Regions from separate parts of the Peribacillus sedimenti genome, predicted to be linked through region 2. Evidence: riboswitches for the same ligand, from Rfam matches in the RefSeq annotation. Region 2 holds a riboswitch; each other region holds the start of a gene.
What was found. A riboswitch is a leader RNA that binds a small molecule or an ion and turns the genes downstream of it on or off. The one in region 2 is predicted to bind S-adenosylmethionine.
Positions count from the first base shown of each region.

Region 1 (5,313 bases), 680 kb from region 2:
GGCGCTGTACTTAGTGTCACTGAAACACAGTATATTGAAGCAGCAAGAGCACAGGGTGTCAGAGATATAGTCATTATGTTCCGGCATATTTTACCCAACATTGCATCACCTATCATCATTCAGTCAACTCTTAGTCTCGCATTTGCGATTCTAGCAGAAGCAGCGCTTAGTTTTTTGGGTCTTGGTACACAGCCGCCTGACCCTTCCTGGGGTTTAATGCTAAATACGGGACGCGGTTTTATGGAAGTAGCATCATGGGTTGCCGTCTTTCCGGGAATTGCCATCATGCTGACCGTACTAAGCTTTAATATTCTTGGAGACGGACTGCGTGATGCGTTCGATCCAAGGTTAAAAAAATGACAGAGGTGATTAACAATGGAATCAGCATTATTGGAAATAAAAGACTTAAAGGTCACCTTCCCAACAGACAATAAACGAACAATCCGTGCCATAGATGGCGTTAATTTAACATTAAACAAAGGTGAAATACTTGGCATAGTAGGCGAGTCCGGTTCGGGAAAGAGTATAACCAGTTTATCGGTTATGGGCCTAATTTCAGAAAATGGCACTGTTGAAGGTGAAATAAACTTCAACAATGTAAATCTCTTAACAAAGTCGGAAACAGAAATGAGAAAAGTGCGCGGAGCCCAAATAGCGATGATATTTCAAGACCCGATGACTTCCCTCAATCCGGTATACACAATCGGCAATCAAATAAGTGAAGCGATTTTATTGCACCAGAATGTATCTAAAGCGGAAGCTATAAACAGAACAATATCATTGCTAAGACTGGTTGGTATTCCATCACCTGAAGAGCGGATACATGAATATCCACACAAATTTAGCGGTGGAATGCGTCAGCGTGCCATGATCGCAATGGCTCTTGCTTGTGAACCGGATGTGTTGATTGCTGATGAGCCTACAACCGCTCTTGATGTAACAATACAGGCACAGATTTTAGATTTATTAAAAGATGTTCAACAAAAAATGGGAATGTCGGTTATTATGATCACTCATGATTTGGGCGTGGTTGCTGAGACATGTCATAGAGTGGCAGTAATGTATGCCGGCCATATTGTGGAAGAAGCAGACGTTGTCACATTATTTAAAAATCCACGCCATCCTTATACAAAGGGGCTGCTCGCTTCGCTACCGAGATTGGGATCCACCCATCGTTTGACACCCATTCAAGGACAGCCTCCTCAGATGTCGACAGAAATCAGGGGATGCAGATTTGCATCACGATGCCCTTTTGTGTCGGAAAAGTGTGTACAGCAGGATCAAATACTCCAATCAGTCGGAAATGGCCATTTAGTCCGTTGCCATAAGGAGGTAGGATAATGGGATCTCTCATGCAAGTACAGAATTTAAGTAAACATTTTGAGGTTAAAAAAGGGATCTTCGGCAGAAGCAAGGGAGTGGTTAAGGCAGTAGATGGTATTGACCTGGAAGTAAGACAGGGAGAGACTTTGGGCCTGGTGGGTGAATCCGGCTGCGGAAAATCTACGCTAGGCCGGCTGCTGCTTCGATTAATCCAGGCTAATGAAGGGGAAATCCATTTTGATGGGAACGATCTGTTACAATTAAACAAAAACGACTTAAGAAGAAAACGTAAAGATATGCAAATGGTATTTCAAGACCCATATGCCTCCTTAAATCCAAGGCTTTCAGTTGGTGAAATTATTAGGGAGCCACTTCGAACTCATGAAAATATGAGTAAAGAAATGCAGATTCAAAAAGTGAGAGATTTGCTGGAAGTAGTGGGTTTGAATAAGAATCATTTAAATCGCTATCCACATGAGTTCAGTGGCGGCCAGCGCCAGCGCATTGGAATTGCCCGAGCTTTAGCTTTGAATCCTAAGCTGATTATTGCTGATGAGCCGGTAGCAGCCCTGGATGTATCCATTCAGGCACAAGTATTAAATTTGTTAAAGGACCTCCAGCGGGAATTTAATTTGACATATATTTTCATTGCACATGATTTAAGTGTTGTACAGTATATCAGTGACAGAATCGCGGTAATGTATTTAGGGAAAATAGTTGAAATTGCAGATGCGCAGGACTTATATGACAACCCACAGCATCCCTATACAAAGGCCCTGTTGTCTGCGATTCCTATTCCTGATCCTACAATCAAGCGAGAACGGATCCTGTTAAAAGGAGACTTGCCAAGTCCTTTAAACCCGCCTTCAGGCTGCAGGTTCCATACCAGGTGTCCGTTTGTTCAAGATATATGCAGGCAGCAGGAACCCGTCCTTCGATATGCAGGGAATAAAGTGTCCCAGCAGGCAGCATGCCATTTTGCAGAGTAAGCTGAGGAGTTGAATGCCATCAATGACATATCGCACGCGGTTGATTTTACTGTAAAAACATAGGCTTGCAACATCCCCTTGCAAATAGGGGATTTTTTACTGCTCGTATTCAAGTCCATAAAGAAACCTGGCCAAAAAGTCACAATATTTAAATAAAGTGTTGACAACATAAGTATTCCGATATAAATTGTAGTATATAACTTTTAGAAATATTTTCTTATCCAGAGAGGTGGAGGGACTGGCCCGGAGAAGCCTCGGCAGCAGACGAGCATTGGTACTGTGCCAATTCCAGCAAGCTTTAGGGCTTGGGAGATAAGACGAGTAGAGTATACTGAACTGTTGCTTGAACCTCTTCTTATAGTTGGGAAGGGTTTTTTTCTTCCATAGTCTGTAAACAAAAATTCCAAATTTCTTAAACGGAAGCATGTGGGAGGATAACATGAAACGCATTGATGAACAAAAGATCAATCAAATAATCTCCAGTCTGCAAAACATTGAGTATGGGTCAGTATTAATCACTGTACATGCAGGAGAGATCACCCAGATTGATACAACTGAAAAAATCAGATATCAGTTAGTGAAAGATCCATCCACCGATTCACAAGTGAAAAGACGATAGAATCATTAAAGAGTTGCCAAGGCAGAAAACTCGCCCCTGTAATTATGCATTTGCGTAGTTGCAGGGGCGTTTTTTTATTTTTTATATCATTGTTGAGATACTGAAGCAGCAACTCAGCATTAGTACATTTATGATTTTCTACTAGAACTTGGACTCACATTGTGAAGCAAATGGTTGAAATTTTCGAATCAAATACAACCCGATAATACGGAGGGTTTTGGCCAACTATTCAAAACTAACCTTAGACAGGTCAACTTGGAGACCCTTCGAATAATAGCCGTATAACGCATCTTGCAGGGATTTTCAAGGTCATATTTATTAAGAAAGCATATAATCATAGAGAATGAGTTTGTCTTGTGAAGATGACTAAAAATAAAAACTTGTGATCTTCATGGCAAGTTTTAAACCTGGCCATATTACATTTGCTGATATGGCCTTACTGTTTTTTACATAATGTATTCTGCATTTAGGTAGGTTAGTGTTGATTTATCTCTGAGTATTACGTCCATCTTCTGGCCTGGATGGACTTTTCCAGTTTCATCCTTAGGTGGGTTAGGGCAAGACATGCTTCAATCAGAAATAAGACAATGACAAAATATTTCCCTGCTGAAATGATGTGTTTCTGCAGCCATAGGACCCCATCATGTCTACCGAGAAAACCCCTATAGATCGGGAGCTTTATGGTAAAGGCCAGGAACATGCCGAGCGTAAATTCCGTGCCCACTGAGAAGGGTGGTAAGTGAATATCCCTCTCATCCAGCCGTAAGACTTGATACGTTTATAAGCTCTTATCCCCACGAAAATTTCCACTATCATAAGAACCGACAAAGCTAGGAACCAGACAAATGCTATAAGATCTCCCAACTTTGGTGAACTTGTAACCATGGCAAGACCCGTTATAGAAATGGCCCCATGAATGATCGTATTTGTATTGGGCCAATCATGGAGCAGCCTGTTAATTTTTTTTGTCCTAATGGAGGCTAGGATCAGTGAAAAACCTGTTAGGTAAAAGAAGCCTCCTATCATGATGAGCGATATTGATAATTTTAATGAAAGAATCTGATTCGTTAGGCTGTTTCCGGCGATGACGATTGATTGGATCGCTACGCACGCCAGCAGTATGATTCCGTGGGTGTCTTTGAGCTTTGCGGGTGTACGTAAAATCCGATAATAATTCCAGATGACCAAACAGATGAAGGCAGCTGCCAGTATTACTGCCAATATATAAAGGAAAATTTCGACAGAATGGAAAGGTGACTCAGTGCGTATCAGTGATACAACGGTGACTGAGAGAGCGGCAATCCAGGTGCCCAATGCAAAGCTGCCGATTGGGTCAGACAGGTGTCTCTGATAAAAAGTGTGATCGAATGCATCACCCAGATATTCTGCAGAGAGCCAGGCAATCAATCCAAGCAGTGATAAAGCGGCGTAATAGGAGATGGATGAGAAAGAGGGAAGTTTCTGCAAGGCTCCGCTAATCAAAATTCCTGCCGCCATGACAATGGAGCCGTCGCTGCTGTGTCCTTTGGCTTTCAAGCCGGCCATAGCTCTGATGGCGAATATTATAAGTGTGATCGAAATGAAAAATAATAACATCGAATCTCCCCCTTTTATACATATTACTAAAACGCTCCCCATGTTTTTACTCTCTTTATTTCCTCTTTCTCTCAACAGCCAAACGAAAGTTTATACAAAGAGGTAACAGGTTATTTAAAGAATATAAATATAAATAAATGAAAGAAGGAAAAAGGATGACAACAAAACTTCAGCAGCTTTTTTGCGAGGTATTAAGTAAGACCGAAAAGATATTGGAAGCAACAGAGCCATATAACCATCCATTACTTACATTGGTCAGGTCATCCTTGGAGGAGCAGGAGGAAGCGCTCCGAAAGCTTATACCGGAGCTGAACGAAGAGAATAATGCCAAGCTCAGTGAGATTAGGGAGTATATAAGTATTGTCTATCATGACCATGAGCTGGCGAATCCAACATTCAGATCCTGGAAAAGAGCGAATGTGTGGATGAAGCTGCCGTCAGAAAATATAGTGAACGAGCTGGAACTGTTATTTCCGGAAATGAAGAAGAACTTGGAAGAGGCGGCTATGGAGCTGGAGAAGATTTATGGAAAAGAAGATGTGAAGTTTGTTGTTCCGACTTTCTACATCCCGACACTTCGATAGGGGGTTTTATGAGTGGCATGGGAAAGTGAACGAATTGACCAAAATGTGTACAGCCAGGGCGAGGTGGATCAATGGGTGTACAGTACCTGCAATATCTGTTCAATAGGCTGCGGCTGTTATACTGCTGTGAAGGATGGGAAAATTGTCGGTATTAAAGGGAATGCAAAACATTCTATCAATCGCGGGAGGCTTGGTCCGAAGG
Region 1 covers NZ_CP143547.1:1,685,823-1,691,135, forward strand. The annotation lists gene V1500_RS08330 (ABC transporter permease) at 1-360, shown strand, start outside; gene V1500_RS08335 (ABC transporter ATP-binding protein) at 376-1,341, shown strand; gene V1500_RS08340 (ABC transporter ATP-binding protein) at 1,341-2,312, shown strand; SAM riboswitch class I at 2,527-2,631, shown strand; gene V1500_RS08345 (DUF2292 domain-containing protein) at 2,752-2,931, shown strand; gene V1500_RS08350 (hypothetical protein) at 3,610-4,527, opposite strand; gene V1500_RS08355 (hypothetical protein) at 4,683-5,111, shown strand; gene V1500_RS08360 (molybdopterin-dependent oxidoreductase) at 5,124-5,313, shown strand, end outside.
Region 1: linked by a shared signal. The riboswitch ahead of V1500_RS08345 (DUF2292 domain-containing protein) and the one ahead of V1500_RS05130 (homoserine dehydrogenase) in region 2 are both predicted to bind S-adenosylmethionine.

Region 2 (5,313 bases):
CAGGGGCTGTGAGCCTCCCTATTCATCATGCTTCTACCTTTCACCAGGCTGATCCTGAAAAATTCGGCAAATATGATTACAGCCGCAGCGGCAATCCAACAAGGGAAGCGCTCGAGGAGATTATCGCGGAATTGGAGGATGGCACCAGGGGCTTTGCCTTTTCTTCAGGAATGGCTGCCATTTCAACAGCATTTCTGCTCTTATCTTCAGGTGACCATGTAATCATCTCTGAAGATGTGTATGGCGGTACATACAGAATGGTCTCTCAGGTACTGACAAGGTTTGGAATAACCCATACTTTCGTGGATATGACCGACCTGGATGCCATACAAGCCGCCATCCAGTCAAATACGAAAGCATTTTATATCGAGACTCCATCGAACCCTTTGCTTAAGGTAACAGACATTAGAGCTGTGAGCTCTCTAGCAAAAGAAATTGGGGCACTCACCTATGTCGATAACACATTTCTCACTCCTGCCCTACAAAAACCGTTAACCCTGGGCGCGGATATTGTGCTGCACAGTGCTACCAAGTTTTTATCAGGCCATAGTGATGTCGTGGCAGGACTGGCGGTTGTAAAGGATCCGGAGTTAGCTGATCAGCTATACTTCCTGCAAAATTCATTTGGGGCAGTTCTGGGTGTTCAGGATGCCTGGCTCGTCATGAGAGGATTAAAAACCCTGCATGTCAGAATGCAGCACTCCCAGGAAACTGCCGGTAAAGTGGCTGAATTCCTGTCCAGCCACCCACTTGTAAAATCTGTATATTATCCCGGCTTAAGCGAGCATCCTGGATATTCTCTGCATAATGAGCAGACGGCGGGTCCAGGCGCAGTGCTATCTTTTGAACTCGAGAGCGAAGAAGCAGTCAAATCCTTTGTTACTAATGTAAAACTGCCAGTGTTCGCTGTCAGTCTGGGAGCAGTGGAAACGATCCTTTCCTATCCTGCACAGATGTCACATGCAGCTATGCCGGAACCAGAACGATTGAAACGCGGCATTACCAATAGTCTGCTGCGGCTTTCAGCCGGCCTCGAAAATTCAGCAGACCTTATACGGGATTTTGAAGCTGCACTTGCAAAGCAGGCAGCGGCGAGCGCATATTAATAACCCTTTTTGCTGTTAACATTCTAGAATGCAGGATTTCTCAAAACCCTGATGCATTCTTTCTGATCGACAGACTGAAGGCAGCAGCGATAGCGGACTGCCTTCCTTTCTTTTAACGAATATAATTGCCTCGAGCACAGATGGTTCCTTGGCGAATTCCTTAAAACTCCCAGATTCATAATTTATTGCAGAGCAACGGTTACCCATATCACTTAAATATTATCAACTGCGGCTATCACATACGGTTCGATCTTTGCATCATTTGAAAACCATTTCTGTTTTGTCCAAGTATGAACGCAAATAACCAGCCTGCAGCAAACCCGCCAATGTGGCTTACCATGCTTACTTCAGGGAATATAAAGGTAGAAAACCAGCCTAGTGCCATGAACATTAATATGGTTGATTTAGAAGCAGGATCTATCATATGTTTTTTATATAATATGATATATAAGTAGAATCCGAATAGACTAAATCCAAACCCGGACTCCCCCACCACCAGGGTATGCGAATCTAAAAGCAAGTTCAATAGCGCAGCAGCCAAAATGGACCAGAAAAACAAGAAGACAAACTTGATTCGGCCAATTAATCTTTCGATTGCAGGTGCAAAAACAATCGTAAAAAACATATTTGAAAGTAAATGGCCAGCGCCAGCATGAAAGAAGGCATACGTTACCATCCGAAAATATTCTCCCCCAAAAACAAACCCCCTGTTCAAGCCAAAACGAAATAATAGATTTTGATTATAAAAGAGGCTGAATATATAGTCTATTAACATTACAGCCGTACACAGTGCAACAATCAGACTAGTGACTGGATACACACGCAAGTATTCCCGGAATGTCTCTCTGCGAATAAATAGCATTTTTCCCCTCCGCATGATTTATTGATACTTGTCAAAATATGTTTCCTCTATTTACCATTTAAACACAAAAACCCTGCTGACGGCCAATCTTCAGCAAGGTCTTTTGATTTTACCCGGACATAAAGCCAAATTGTTAAACTAAGGCAGCTGTCTTCTGTGTTGCGGATAATGATATTTTTGCGGGATATTTGCTGACAAGTTTTTCGTGTTGAAAATCACTCCTCTTTCCTGAATATAAAACTGCGAACGACCCACTTCCGCCTGTTGATGAATGCACGGTTCCTGCTTCCTCCAGGTCATTCACAATCCTGTTTTTTTCGGAGTCGGCCACGTTCCTGAAGAAAAACACATTAGTTTCGTCCTGCTCCTTATGTATATCAGCAAACTTTTCTGGGTATGTTTTGAGTCTTTTAAAATGTTTTGTCAGAAACAAGGACATAAAATCTTCAACGATGGCACTTGCTGTCGGCTTAGCGCCAGCACCCGCACCGATAAGCGTCAGGTATCCTAATAAATCATTCTTGATGACGACTCCATTGTTTACCTGTTCCACATTGTAAAGTGGGTGACTGGAGTCGATAAAGACCGGAGATATAGTTACCTTCAGTGTATCGCGTATGGTAACCAGATGCTTCACACGCAGGCCAAGTTGTTCGGCAGCCCTTATCTCTTCCTTTTTAATATTCTTTATTCCCTGAACATTGACATGGTCCCAATCGGGCTGTTGTCCGTAAAGCTCTTCACATATTATCATCGCCTTATAAAAGGCATCGCGTCCTTCAATATCATTTGCTGGATCCTGTTCAGCAAACCCTTTCTCCCGGGCAATGGATAATGCCTCTTCGAAAGTATGTCCGTCAACTCTCATTGAAGTTAAAATGAAGTTGGATGTTCCATTCAGTATCGCTTCAATCCGCTCTACTTTATTTACAACCAGCAACTCACGGAGCGTCCGTAAAATAGGAATTCCTCCTCCGACACTCGCTTCATAGACGAATCGGACTGCATTGTCTTCCGCAATGGCTTTAAGTCTTGTGCCATGCTTAGCAATACAGTCTTTGTTTGCTGATATCACATGGCAGCCTTGTCTCAGCGCGTATTCGATATATTGCAGTGCAGGTTCAATGCCTCCGATGGCTTCTATAATGACATCGGGTTTTTTCAATGACAAAAGTTCCTTAAAATCCTTGGAGACAAATATATTCTGATCCAGGCCCCTGTCCTTGCTTTTATCTTTGATGAGAATGCCTGATATTTCAATCTTTCGTCCTAATATCTGTTCCAAATCATCCTTTCGCTCTTTTAATGCTTCAAATGTTCCAAATCCAACCGTTCCTAAACCTAGCAATGCTACCTTCAACGGAGTCAATTGTCCTTCCCCTTTCGCAATGTGCAAAATTTTTTTTGCAAAGAAAAGAGAATCCAGCCATTCGGCAAACTAAAAGCCGCTCTATCATGCAGATAGAGCGGCTTTTAGTTCATTTCCGTCTCTTATCTTGCAAAGTCTTCCTCTGCAGGACTTAGCACCTTTTCAAGCATAAACTGCTCGAAGGTTGCCGGGCTTCACAGGGCCATTCCCTCCACCGCTCTTGATAAGAACTATTCAATTATCCTGATAGTCAAATAATACATTATATTATAACAAACTGAATCAAATATAACAAACGAAAATTCAGAATTGTTTCATACATTCCTTCTATTTCCGGAATGACAGGTTAACCTGCCATTCCTTTTTGCTGTCCTTGCTGAAGCTGATACATTTGATAGTATTTTCCTCTATTAGACATCAACTCTTCATGGGATCCTCTTTCTACAATCTTGCCCCTGTCGAGCACTAGAATTTGATCGGCATTTTTAATGGTGGAAAGCCGATGAGCGATGATAAATGTAGTCCTTCCTTTCTTAAGTACATCCATCGCCTCTTGGATGATGGCTTCTGTTTCTGTATCAATACTTGATGTTGCTTCATCGAGAATCAAAATCGCAGGATTAAAAGCCAATGCCCGTGCAAAGGAAATCAATTGGCGCTGTCCTGAAGAGAGTGTACTTCCCTTTTCAATAACCGGCGCATCCAGTCCTCCCTCCAAATGGCTTAATACTTTATCCGCCCCGACATCCCGCAATGCCTTCTCGATCGTTTCCCGAGTTATTTTTGGATGCCCCAGGCTGACATTTGATGCAATTGTGCCAGTGAATAAGTATGGATCCTGCAGCACAATTCCCATATGCTCCCTTAATGTCTGATGAGGAATTTCCTTAATATCCACACCATCGACCTTTATACTTCCTTTATTACTGTCATAAAAACGGAATAGCAGGTTCATAATCGAACTTTTGCCTGAGCCTGTATGTCCGACCAGGGCAACCGTCTCTCCCTGCTTGGCCGAAAATGATAAATCGTTTAATACGTACTCATTTTCTTTATAGCCAAACCATACTTTGTCAAATTCGACATTCCCTTTATATCTAGGTATGGATTGATCACTGACACTAATTCCCGGCTCATCAAGCAGATTAAAAACTCTTTCTCCAGCCACCAGAGCCTGTTCCAGATTTGCGAACTGGTTGACAATTCCCTGAATGGGCCATAAAAGCCGTCCAATAAAATCGACAACCGCATATAGCATCCCGAGGGAAATCGCACTGGATGCTGTCAGCGACTGGCCTCCGAAATACCAGACAAAGGCTATAAAACAGAGATTTTTAAGCACATTCATCATATTGTGCCCGGTAAGGGAGTTTAGGTTCAGCATCTTATTTTGATAGGTGAAGTGTTCCTTATTCAGTTTCTCAAAGGATTCCTGTGTTTCTTTTTCCCTTCTAAAAGCCTGGATTACCGTCATACCCTGGATCGATTCATTAATCATTCCATTAATATCACTTACACGTGCCCGAATTACATGGTTATATTTAGAGGCAAATTTCCGATAAACAATCGTCCATACAATCAGAATCGGGATGAACACAAGTGATGCCAACGCAAGCTTAACATCCAATATAAATAGAGCAATCACGATTCCGATGATATTGATGGAGCTCGAGAAGAAGTTAGCGAGTACCGTAACATATAATTCTCGGATTGCTTCGGTATCATTTGTGATTCTCGATACAACCTTTCCGGCCGGCAGATTATCAAAATACCGGATCGAAAGCTCAGAAATATGCTCGAAAATATCCGTCCTCATCTTCTGAATGATACGGTTGGCCGACTTCTGCAAATAGTAGCGCTGTCCGTATTGGAAAATGGAAGATAGGACGACTAATCCAAAATAAAACGATACGAGTTTCAGGATTCGGGAAATTTCAGGATTATAAAAACGCAGCAGCTCCTGTTTTTCGAGTACA
Region 2 covers NZ_CP143547.1:1,003,961-1,009,273, reverse strand. The annotation lists gene metC (cystathionine beta-lyase) at 1-1,106, shown strand, start outside; gene V1500_RS05135 (rhomboid family intramembrane serine protease) at 1,342-1,968, opposite strand; gene V1500_RS05130 (homoserine dehydrogenase) at 2,102-3,337, opposite strand; SAM riboswitch class I at 3,457-3,567, opposite strand; gene V1500_RS05125 (ABC transporter ATP-binding protein) at 3,684-5,313, opposite strand, start outside.

Region 3 (5,313 bases), 780 kb from region 2:
AATGGGGGACAATATTTGGTGCATCGCCGCCATGAGTGATGATGCCATGAATTCTTACATCGTCGGTAACATGCTGTCGCAGAGCATTGATTCCGTTAAAAAGCTGAATCACAGCATCAAGTGCATTAATCCCCTCATGTGGAGCCTCAGCCGCATGGGCCGGTTTGCCGTGAAATTCAAAATCAAGCGGATCAACTGCAAGAGAGCTGCCTGTTATGGCGGTTTCACCGGACGGATGAATCATCAATGCAGCATCTATACCTTCCAAGAGATTATGCTTTACAAAGCTGCCCTTGGCGCTTCCATTAGGTCCGCCTTCTTCGGCTGGAGTACCAAACACCACAACTTCCCCACCCGTCTCTTCAATCACCTTGCTTAACGCAATGGCCGCTGCTGTGCTTGTTGTCCCGATAATATTATGGCCGCATGCATGACCTATATTGGGAAGTGCATCATACTCAGCTAGAAACGCAATGGCAGGTCCGCCAAGAGAAGATTTCTTTCTTGCTAAAAATGCCGTCTCATGTCCTGCCACATTCCTGGTGACCTCAAACCCTTCACATTCTAAAGTGTCTGACAGCAATGCAGAAGCAAAAAATTCTTCATTTCCAATTTCCGGGTTTTCGTGGATTTGGTGACTTGTTTCGATATAATTTTGCCTCTTGTTCTCTATATACCCAACAATTTCTTGCTTAATTTTCTCCAAATTAGCCACAAACACAGCCATCGATTGTTGCCCCCTCTTTTTTTATTCGCCTATTTCACTAAGTGGAACAAAAGTCGGGATTTGAGCTCCCTTATATTCCTTCTTGATTAATTCTGCCACGTCATCCTCTTGGTACAATTCTGCGATGCGCTTAAGAACCTTTTTATCCTTATCCTCTGTCCGTGTTGCAATAATATTGATGTATGGCTTCGCTGTCTTATCTTCATGGAAAATGGAATCTTCAATCGGGTTGAATCCAGCATCTACAGCAATGCCATTATTGATGATGGAAGCTGCCACATCCGGCAGAACGCGCGGTGTCTGGCCTGCTACGACAGGTTCAATCTTAAGGTTCTTCGGATTTTCAACAATTTTATCCAGGGATCCATTGCCATCGAAATCTTCAGGCAGCTTGATCAATCCAGCTTCTTGAAGCAACAGGAACGCTCTTCCCATGTTTGTCGCTTCATTTGGAACGGCAATTTTTCCGCCCTCAGGTATGTCTTCTACTTTCTTGTATTTATCGGAATAAATACCCATTGGAGCAATTACTGTTGTTGCAATCGGTGCTAAATCCAGCTTGTGTTCTTTTTTGAACGCATTGAAGTATGAAATGGTCTGGAAAGAGTTTGCATCCAGATCCTTTTCCGCGAGTGCAATATTTGGCTGAACATAATCTGAAAAGCGGACAATCTCAATATTGATTCCTTCTTTCTTTGCTTTTTCAGCAACGAAGTCCCAAACTGTCGTATCCGTCCCGCTTACTCCTATTTTAACTGTCTGTTCTTCGTTACCGCCTGACACCTTGTCCTCTCCGCATGCTGCCAGAACTGTTGATAAAACTAAAAATAAAGCTAATAAAATAATCTTCTTCATAGACGTTCTCTCCTTTTGTGTTATCTTCTTCTTATTTTTTTAGACAATAGATTCCCTGAAGTTTGGAGACCTTGTACTGCGATAATCAAAATGGCAACGGTGATGAACATTACCTTTTCATCGAAACGCTGATATCCGTATGTAATGGCCAAATCTCCAATACCGCCGCCACCGACTGCTCCAGCCATGGCCGAAGCACCGACAAGCCCTATCGTGGCAATAGTCAGTCCAAGCACAAGTGAGCTTAGAGCCTCCGGAACCAGAAACCTAAAAATGATTTGAAGCGGCGTTGCTCCCATGGCCTCCGCAGCCTCAATGACTCCCTTGTCTACCTCCAACAGGGAATTTTCAATCAATCTTGCGATATAGGGTCCGGCATAAAATACTAATGGGACAATCGCGGCCGCGGTTCCAATTGAGGTGCCGACGATCAGCCTTGTCAAGGGGACAATCGCAACCATCAAAATGATAAACGGAACAGACCTGAATATATTGATAATCGTATTTAAGATAGTAAAAATGACCGTATTTTCAAATAAATGTCCTTTCCTTGTTACAACTAACAGGATGCCAAGGGGAAGACCTATCAAGGTTGAAAATAACAACGAAAATCCCACCATAGATATGGTCTCCCATAGTGCCTCAATAATAGCTTCCTTATCAACTAGCATCGGCGATTACCTCCCTGATTGTGACGTTTTCTTGCTGAATATGCATATATGCCAGTTTAATCTCAGTCTCCGCTCCTAACAGTTCCACGATGAGGTGGCCAAAAGGTATCCCCTGAAGCTCTGTTATATTCCCGAATAGGACGTTCACATCTACATCGAACTGCTTTGCAATCTTAGATAAAAGAGGCTGGCCGGAGGAAGCACCAACAAAATTGATCTTGAAAAGTCTTCCATTCGACTCGCCGGATGTAAGCTGTTTTCTTACTGATTCCGGAATTGCATCGTGCATGACCGTGCTGACGAAGTTTTTCGCTGTCTGCGTCTGGGGGTTGGAGAAAACCTCAAACACCGATCCGCTTTCAATTATCTTTCCGGCCTCCATCACAGCTACTTTGTCGCAAATTTCCCGGATCACCGACATTTCATGGGTGATCATTAAAATCGTAATGTTGTATTCTTCGTTAATTTTTTTCAATAGTTGCAGAATGGAGCTTGTGGTCTGCGGGTCCAATGCCGACGTTGCTTCATCACAAAGGAGGATGGATGGCTGAGTCGCAAGCGCACGAGCTATCCCGACACGCTGCTTTTGGCCTCCCGACAGGTTTTCAGGATAGGCGCCAGCCTTGTCCTTAAGTCCGACAAATTCAAGCAGTTCATCCACTCTTTTTTTGATTTCTTTCTTAGGGACCTTTTGCAAGATGAGCGGCATGGCGACATTAGCAAAAACAGTTTTAGATTGAAGCAAATTAAAGTGCTGAAATACCATCCCTATTTTTTGTTTAACCCTTCTTATCTCCTGTGCAGAAAGTTCAGCAAAGTTATGGCCATTGACAATGACTTTACCTGATGTGGGCTTTTCCAGGTAATTGACACATCGGATTAATGTGCTCTTTCCAGCTCCACTGAACCCGATTACTCCATAAATTTCCCCTTCTTCCACATGCAGGTCTATGCCGTCCAGAGCGGCAAATGTTTTGCCTTTTGTTACATACTCCTTTTTCAAGGCTTGAAAAGTAATCACATGTATACCTCCTTATGCTGCATTTCAATATGTATTAATCTTTATATGAAGTACAAAAAACCCTCTTCCTGAAGTGTCAAGAAGAGGGTTATACAAGTAAAAATAAGCCCCTTCTTATCTTCCAGGCAAGGCTGCCTGCTGGAATTGGCACGGTACATATGTCCGCTGCCGAAGCTTCATCGGGCCAGTCCCTCAGCTTCTCTGGATAAGAAATATAAAACTCTATGAAATTATTCCAATCAAAAAACCTCTCCCAGAAAAGAAGAGGCCACATTCGTATCAATCGATTGTTTTCTCCTCTTATCTCCCAAGCACTGCTTGTTGGAGTTAGCACAGTATCCAATAGGGATCTGCTGCTGAGGTATCATCGGGCCAATTCCCTCCACCTCTCTTGATAAGAAGCTTTCGTTTTTCAATTGATTCCTACTTTACTGATAGTTCGCAAATTTGTCAACGGTTTTTATGATTTGAAATTTTTTACTTTTTAAAGATTGACATTATTCAAAACACGCGATAATATTAAAACCAAGTAATTTTATTGGATTAATAACATATCAGTTGAAATATATAAAAATCTATATTTTATTAAGAGTGAACGAGAGATCTGGCTTAATGACTTCACAGCAACCTGCCCTGTAAGGTGCTCCTACCAGCAAAGCTTTGCTTTGGTTGATAAGAAATGTAAAAACTTTCTTTGCAGCCAGGCAAGAAAGTTTTTTTTGATTCCCGGACGTTTCTATATGTACGACTGCCTGAGTGTATTAAACGTACCCAGTCATTTACTATCAAACTAGCTGCTTTGGTCTTACCAGTAAATTTTTTTGAGACTCTCAGTATAAAACTGGCATTTTCTTAACTTGAAAGGAGAATTAATATGACAACAGTTATTTCTGGAGCAGAAGCTTTTTTTATCTCTGGTAATAAGATAGGAATCCTTCTTTGCCACGGCTTTAATGGAACACCACAGAGTGTTGAATACTTAGGAAAACAATTTGCAAATGCTGGCTTTACTGTCTATGCACCCAGATTAAGAGGGCATGGTACAAACGCGGCAGATATGGAAAATTTTAATCACAAAGACTGGATTGAAGATTTGGAGACTGCTTTTCTTCAGTTGAAAAAGACGTGCCATAAGATATTTGTCGTGGGTCAATCCATGGGTGGGGCTTTGGCCCTTGACCTCGCCGGAAAATATATGATAGATGGGATTGTTTGCATTAACGCGGCATTGCGCGTCCCTGATCTAGAACCATATAAAGGCTTGGGTGCACCACGTTTTATTGCCGATGAAACGCCTGATATCAATGATTCTACCGCACAGGAAATTACCTATTCAAAAGTTCCTTTAACTGCTGTTCATTCGCTTCTTTCTTTAATGGAACACGCAAAAAAAGGATTGAAAAAAGTGTCATGCCCAGTGCAGTTATTTGTTTCACCCGAAGACCACGTAGTACCCGCTCAATGTTCATACGAAATTTATCATATGATTTCATCCACTGTGAAACAGATTATGCCGTTACATCGTTCGTTCCATGTAGCATCACTGGATTTTGACAAGGATTTGATTGCAGCCGCTTCTATTAATTTCGTGAAAGAACGCAGCACCGGCAGCCTTGCATCTTAATGCCGTTCCTGAGACTACTATCATTGTTTACTCTGACCCTCTCTGGGGAATAGAAGAATAGACTAAATGATAGGAGGAAGTAAAATGAGCGATTTATCAGATAGAGTAAAAAGTACAGTAAATAAAGTAAAAGGTGAGGCAAAGGATCAAGTAGGAAACGCTAAGAATGATACTGGGCTTCAGGCAGAAGGAAAGGCAGATAAGCTTAAGGGTAAATTCCAGGAAGGAATGAGCAAGCTTAAGGATTAGTACGGTAGGTTGATATACCCAGCCTATTTTTAGCCACTTTACCCAAGTAACGATGTTATAGGATGCCATATTTGATTTTAGGCCAGAGACTGCCAATACGGCAGTCCTTTTCTATTCCGTTTAGATTTTTTTTCCTGTTTTTGCAAATGTGTATAACTATCTGAAA
Region 3 covers NZ_CP143547.1:225,303-230,615, reverse strand. The annotation lists gene V1500_RS01275 (M20 family metallopeptidase) at 1-727, opposite strand, end outside; gene V1500_RS01270 (MetQ/NlpA family ABC transporter substrate-binding protein) at 749-1,582, opposite strand; gene V1500_RS01265 (methionine ABC transporter permease) at 1,603-2,253, opposite strand; gene V1500_RS01260 (methionine ABC transporter ATP-binding protein) at 2,243-3,274, opposite strand; SAM riboswitch class I at 3,386-3,486, opposite strand; SAM riboswitch class I at 3,572-3,675, opposite strand; SAM riboswitch class I at 3,854-3,953, shown strand; gene V1500_RS01255 (alpha/beta hydrolase) at 4,149-4,898, shown strand; gene V1500_RS01250 (CsbD family protein) at 4,983-5,147, shown strand.
Region 3: linked by a shared signal. The riboswitch ahead of V1500_RS01260 (methionine ABC transporter ATP-binding protein) and the one ahead of V1500_RS05130 (homoserine dehydrogenase) in region 2 are both predicted to bind S-adenosylmethionine.

Region 4 (5,313 bases), 1.7 Mb from region 2:
ATGTTCGGAATAATTAGATTTTGAGAGTTACAGTTTCTAATATCCCCATTTCCATAGAGCTTCGACACACGCGCAAATTCGATGACTTCATCAGGTGTCAACCGTCCAACAGGAATATTGACTCCGATATAATTAAGGCCTTCCTGTTTCTGTTTGTGCACGCCGTAAAAATAACCTGCATTCCAGCCTTTCGATGCATCCTCTCCAGCCGAAAGCAGCGGTCCAGTGTACTCAAGAAGCTTTTCGTTGAACTTTTCAGGACCCCAATCTGCTACAAGAAATTTTAAGCGGGAACGGTGACGCTTTTCACGGTATCCGTGATCACGGAAAATCGTTGTGACAGCAATTGCGACCTGCAATGTTTGATCAGGGGTAATAAATACATCCAGGGCCTCTGCCAATTTTGGCACGGATGACAAGCCGCCGCCAACCTTGACATGGAAGCCTGCGACCCTTTCACCGTTAATATCTTTATAAGCAGGCACAAATGATAGATCGTTGATTTCAGAGTTTGATGCATTATAAATATTTGAGCTGATTGAAATCTTGTATTTACGGGGAAGGTTAGAAAAATCCTCATTAAACTGAAAATATTCATATACTTCCTTGACTACGTCCCTTGTATCGAATAATTCGTTCGGGTCAATACCAGCCAGTGGATTTCCTACGATATTTCTTGTAATATCTCCACAGGCCCCTGCTGTCGATAATCCAACCTCTTCTAGGCGGTTCAAAATATCTGGAATCTGTTCAATCGTCAGCCAGTGAAATTGGATAGCCTGTCTTGTTGTAATATCATAAACACCGCGCCCGTAATCCTTAGCAATATTGGCAAGGGCAATTGTTTGCTCATTTGTAAGGTGTCCTGAAGGAATGACGACGCGCATCATGAAATAGCCATCTTCTTTTGGACGCTGCAGATACAGACCTGCCCATTTGAACATATCCCACTCTTCTTTTGGAATAGAACTGAAGCCTTCTTTAGCATAACGGGGGATATCATCATAGATTTTAAGTCCGTCGCTTACGAGCTTTCTTACTTCTGTCTTATTAATACCGGGATTATCTTTCCAAAACTTATCGTATACCATGGTCTTCCACCTCTTTAAATGAAATTTCTTTTTGTCAAATAGCTGATTAGCCGTTCCGCGCATTCCTCTATGGAATATCGGTCGGTCTCCAAAACCAGAGCCGGATTTTCTGGTTCTTCATACGGGGAATCGATACCTGTAAAGTCCTTGATAATTCCCTGTCGCGCCTTTTCGTAAAGCCCTTTTGGATCCCGGTTTTCGCACTCCTCGATCGGACATTTCACATATACTTCAATGAATTCATCCTCCTCCAGAAGTTCCCGGACGATGGCGCGGTCCTCCCTGAAAGGTGAGATAAATGCGGTTAATACGACCTGTCCGCTATCTATGAACAATTTGGCGACTTCCCCGATTCTGCGAATGTTCTCCTTCCGATCCTCTGCTGAAAAGCCCAAATCTTTATTTAGTCCATGCCGGATATTATCTCCGTCCAGCACATAATTGCTAATGCCATTTTTATAGAGTGAGTTTGCCAGTTCGTTGGCGATAGTTGATTTACCTGAGCCTGATAAGCCTGTAAACCAAATCGCAAAGCTATGATGGGCATTTTGTATCCTGCGTGATTCCTTTGAAAGTGATAATTCATGCCAGGTTACGTTTGTGCTCTTTGCCAAAACATGTTCCTCCTATGTTGAATCAAGATTGCAGGGAAGCTACCTTGATACCTTTAATTAGTACTTCAATGACTTCTTTCCTGCTAAATGTGCTTGGCGGTATTTCACCATTACGGAGCATTTCCCTCACCTTGGTTCCTGAAAGGATCACATGGCTTTCTTTACCATGCGGACAAGTTTTAGTAGATGCCATGCTCTCGCATTCCTCACAATAAAAGCTGTGTTCAAAAAAGAGTAAAGTAATTCCTAATTCGTCTTCCGTGAAATTATCAAAGATTTGCTGTGCGTCGTATGTACCGTAATAATTACCGACTCCAGCATGATCCCTTCCTACAATAAAGTGAGTGCAGCCGTAATTTTTTCTTACCATGGCATGGAAGACAGCTTCACGAGGGCCTGCATATCTCATCGCCGCAGGGAAAACAGATAGAAATACTCGGTTTTTTGGGTAATAATTATCCAGTAAAACTCGATAGCTCTCCATCCTGATATCAGCAGGTATGTCATCAGATTTTGTTTCTCCAACCAATGGATTCAATAGGAGCCCATCTACAATTTCAAGTGCGGACTTCTGAATATATTCATGCGCCCGATGAACCGGGTTTCTGGTTTGAAATCCAACAATGGTATTCCAGCCTAATTGCTCGAATTGTTTTCTTGTTTCTGCCGGGTCCAGGTAGTAATCCGCAAATTTATCTCGTGGAATTCTTTTAACCTGGTGAACTGGACCTCCAACATAGACATTGCCTCTGCTGAATAGTTTAGCCACTCCAGGGTGTTCCTGGCTGTCAGTCTTATAAACTTCCCTTGCTTCCTTTTCTTTGTCAGGCGCATAGATATCCTGGACTGTGATAACTCCGTAGGTAGTGCCGTGTTGAACCAGCCTTACCTCGTCGCCGACAGATATGGAATCTGCTTCATCCTGACTGACAGGAAGCGTGATCGGAATGCTCCATACCTCTCCTGTAGAAAGATGCATGCCTTCCACCACTGATTCATAATCCTTCTTGGTCAGAAATCCGGTAATAGGGCTGTAGCCTCCTGTAGCGATAAGTTCAAGGTCACTAAGCGCCATATTATCTAATTCGATTTCTTTCAGGATGTGGTCAAATTTGTAATTGGGATTTAAACGGTTGACCAAAGTTCCACCATGCGGAATGCTTAATGTCATATATAATCCTCCATTCTAATATTTCCGTTCTTCAATCGTGTGTCAGTTATCTTTAAATATTCTTTATATGTGGAGGCCGCACTCCGTCTTGCCTGATCCGCTCCAGCGGCCTGCCCTCAAGTCATCCTCACTGAAAGCCGGTTTGGTACACTTTTCACAGCCTATGCTGGGATACCCCCTATCATGCAGGATGTTATACGGCAATCCCTGTTTGTGGGCGTATCTCCATACATCCTTCCATGTCCAATGGATCAATGGACAGATCTTAATGGATTTAAATTTATTATCTTTATTTATAAATTGTGTATTTTTCCTAGTTTCGGACTGTTCCCTTCTTAACCCGGACAGCCAGGCAGCGGGTCCGGAAAGCACCTGGTGCAGCGGTATTACCTTCCTTATCTCGCAGCATTTGTTTGGCTCTCTCGCCCACAATTCATCTCCATATTGTGAAGCCTGCTCCTCCAATGTAAGGTCCGGCTTTTTCATTTCAATTCTCAGCTGCGGATATCGTGTTTTTACTTCATCAATTAATTGGTAGGTCTCATTAAAATGGAGATCTGTATCCAGGAAGATCACTCTGGCCTGTGTGTTAATCTTAGAGATCAAGTCAATTAAAACGATTCCTTCAATTCCAAAGCTGCAGGCATAAACCAGCTCATCGCCGTAATGTCCATAGGCCCACTCCAAGACATTGAGAGCTCCCTTAGTCGGATTATCAATGTCAAATTCAATGGGGTTGAAAGTATCAAAGTCCTTGTGAAGCAATAAATTAGTCATATCTGTCCCCCCCTCTCAATTCATTTACCATTTGTTTTAAAGAAAAAATATTATTATCATCTCATGAACCAAATAAAAAAGGCAGCATTAACAAAATTCCAGAAATGGAATGTGTCAATACCGCCTCTAGTTTGTCTAGTCAGCTGTATATTTGTTTTCAGTTTAAGATGCCGCCTTTTTTATTGGATAATGGAATGTGAGCACTCTTAATCTCAATATAAAAATAAAAACCTTTCATTTTAGAAAGATTTCAGGCAATGTTGATACATAAAACCCTTATCTTCCAAAATGATTCTACATTTTGTTGGAGTTAGCACCTTGCAAGCATTGCAGGTTGCCGGACATCATTGGGCCAATTCCCTCCGTCGCTCTCGATAAGTTTAACTATTTAAAATAATACCACAATATCAAATAGTGTCAATATAGTTTTCATATTAATTTACTCGGAATTTAAAAATTAAAAATTTCTGACAAAAAATTTTTGGATTAACGAAATCCCGAAACTTCAAAAGGAATTACTGGCTTGAGTTTTAAATAGGTAATATCACTTATTTCCGGCTGTTCCACCTCTCCCTTCAAAGCAAAGCGTAATTTTAATCAATTTTGGCCACAAAAAAAACAACGGAGGCAAGCGCCTAACCGCATAAACAACTTTTCCACCGGTTTTAGCTTATTGACAATCCTGCTGTTCAAGTTGTTGTTTCTCCCTAGATTCTTTATTAAGCAAATAGCCTTTGAAGCCAATTAGACGGCTGTTTTTGATTTTTCTTCATACGATTAGAGTTCTGCGCCTCAGATATAAATTGCTGTTGTTTGTCTTGAATAACATCCATGATCAAATAATAATTGACCATACTATCCCCTCCTTGAATTTTTCCTATATACTAATGCGGGTTATTGTTTTGTTCACTGATCCTTATATACTCAGAATAAAGGAATGATCGTTTTTTAGCTTCAGCACTATGATTTAACTTATCTACACCGTTAGCCGGATATTTTATTCGGTCCAGATTAGCAACTCAGATAAGACGTTTGCAAATAAAAAGGAGCCTGCAAGGCTCCAACTTTTTAATAATACATTTATTCTTACTATCCAGCTGCTTGTTTCCTGAATATCCAGTAGGAATAGCCGATAGGGCTCAAAAGCAGAATGATAGCTGCTGGAACCAAAATGGCTTCTGATATCCTTTCAGGAAGGAAACTACTGATTATAAATAAACTCCGCTTACCCAAAAGTCTTCGCACCGAATTTCTGTGTAAGACTCCAATTTGCCTCATCATGAAGTGTCCATGGAGTTTTAATGCCTACAAAATACTTATTTTTACGTTAGGCATATACAATCCAATCAAGGTGAAAAGTACTCCTATCACGAAAGGGATAATAATATTCATTTGGATTTCATAACCAAGACCGGAACATATAATCATAAGATTAATTATAGAAAATAATACAAGTGTGGAAAAGTTTATCATTGAATACCCTTTTGTAAAGCTCTTGTAGTTTTCCCGTTTCGGGTCTATCTTTGGGATGATAACAAGGATCGCATACATGAAGACCATAATTCCAAGTGATAGAAGCATGGCATTTAATTTGGATGCAAAACCATCAGCATGATCATTTATACTCCAGTGGATGGGAAGTTGGTCCGGTAATCTCGAA
Region 4 covers NZ_CP143547.1:2,720,977-2,726,289, forward strand. The annotation lists gene V1500_RS13460 (nitrite/sulfite reductase) at 1-1,091, opposite strand, end outside; gene cysC (adenylyl-sulfate kinase) at 1,106-1,705, opposite strand; gene sat (sulfate adenylyltransferase) at 1,728-2,876, opposite strand; gene V1500_RS13475 (phosphoadenylyl-sulfate reductase) at 2,940-3,653, opposite strand; SAM riboswitch class I at 3,927-4,034, opposite strand; gene V1500_RS13480 (hypothetical protein) at 4,373-4,507, opposite strand; gene V1500_RS13485 (hypothetical protein) at 4,879-4,956, opposite strand; gene V1500_RS13490 (DUF1648 domain-containing protein) at 4,959-5,313, opposite strand, start outside.
Region 4: linked by a shared signal. The riboswitch ahead of V1500_RS13475 (phosphoadenylyl-sulfate reductase) and the one ahead of V1500_RS05130 (homoserine dehydrogenase) in region 2 are both predicted to bind S-adenosylmethionine.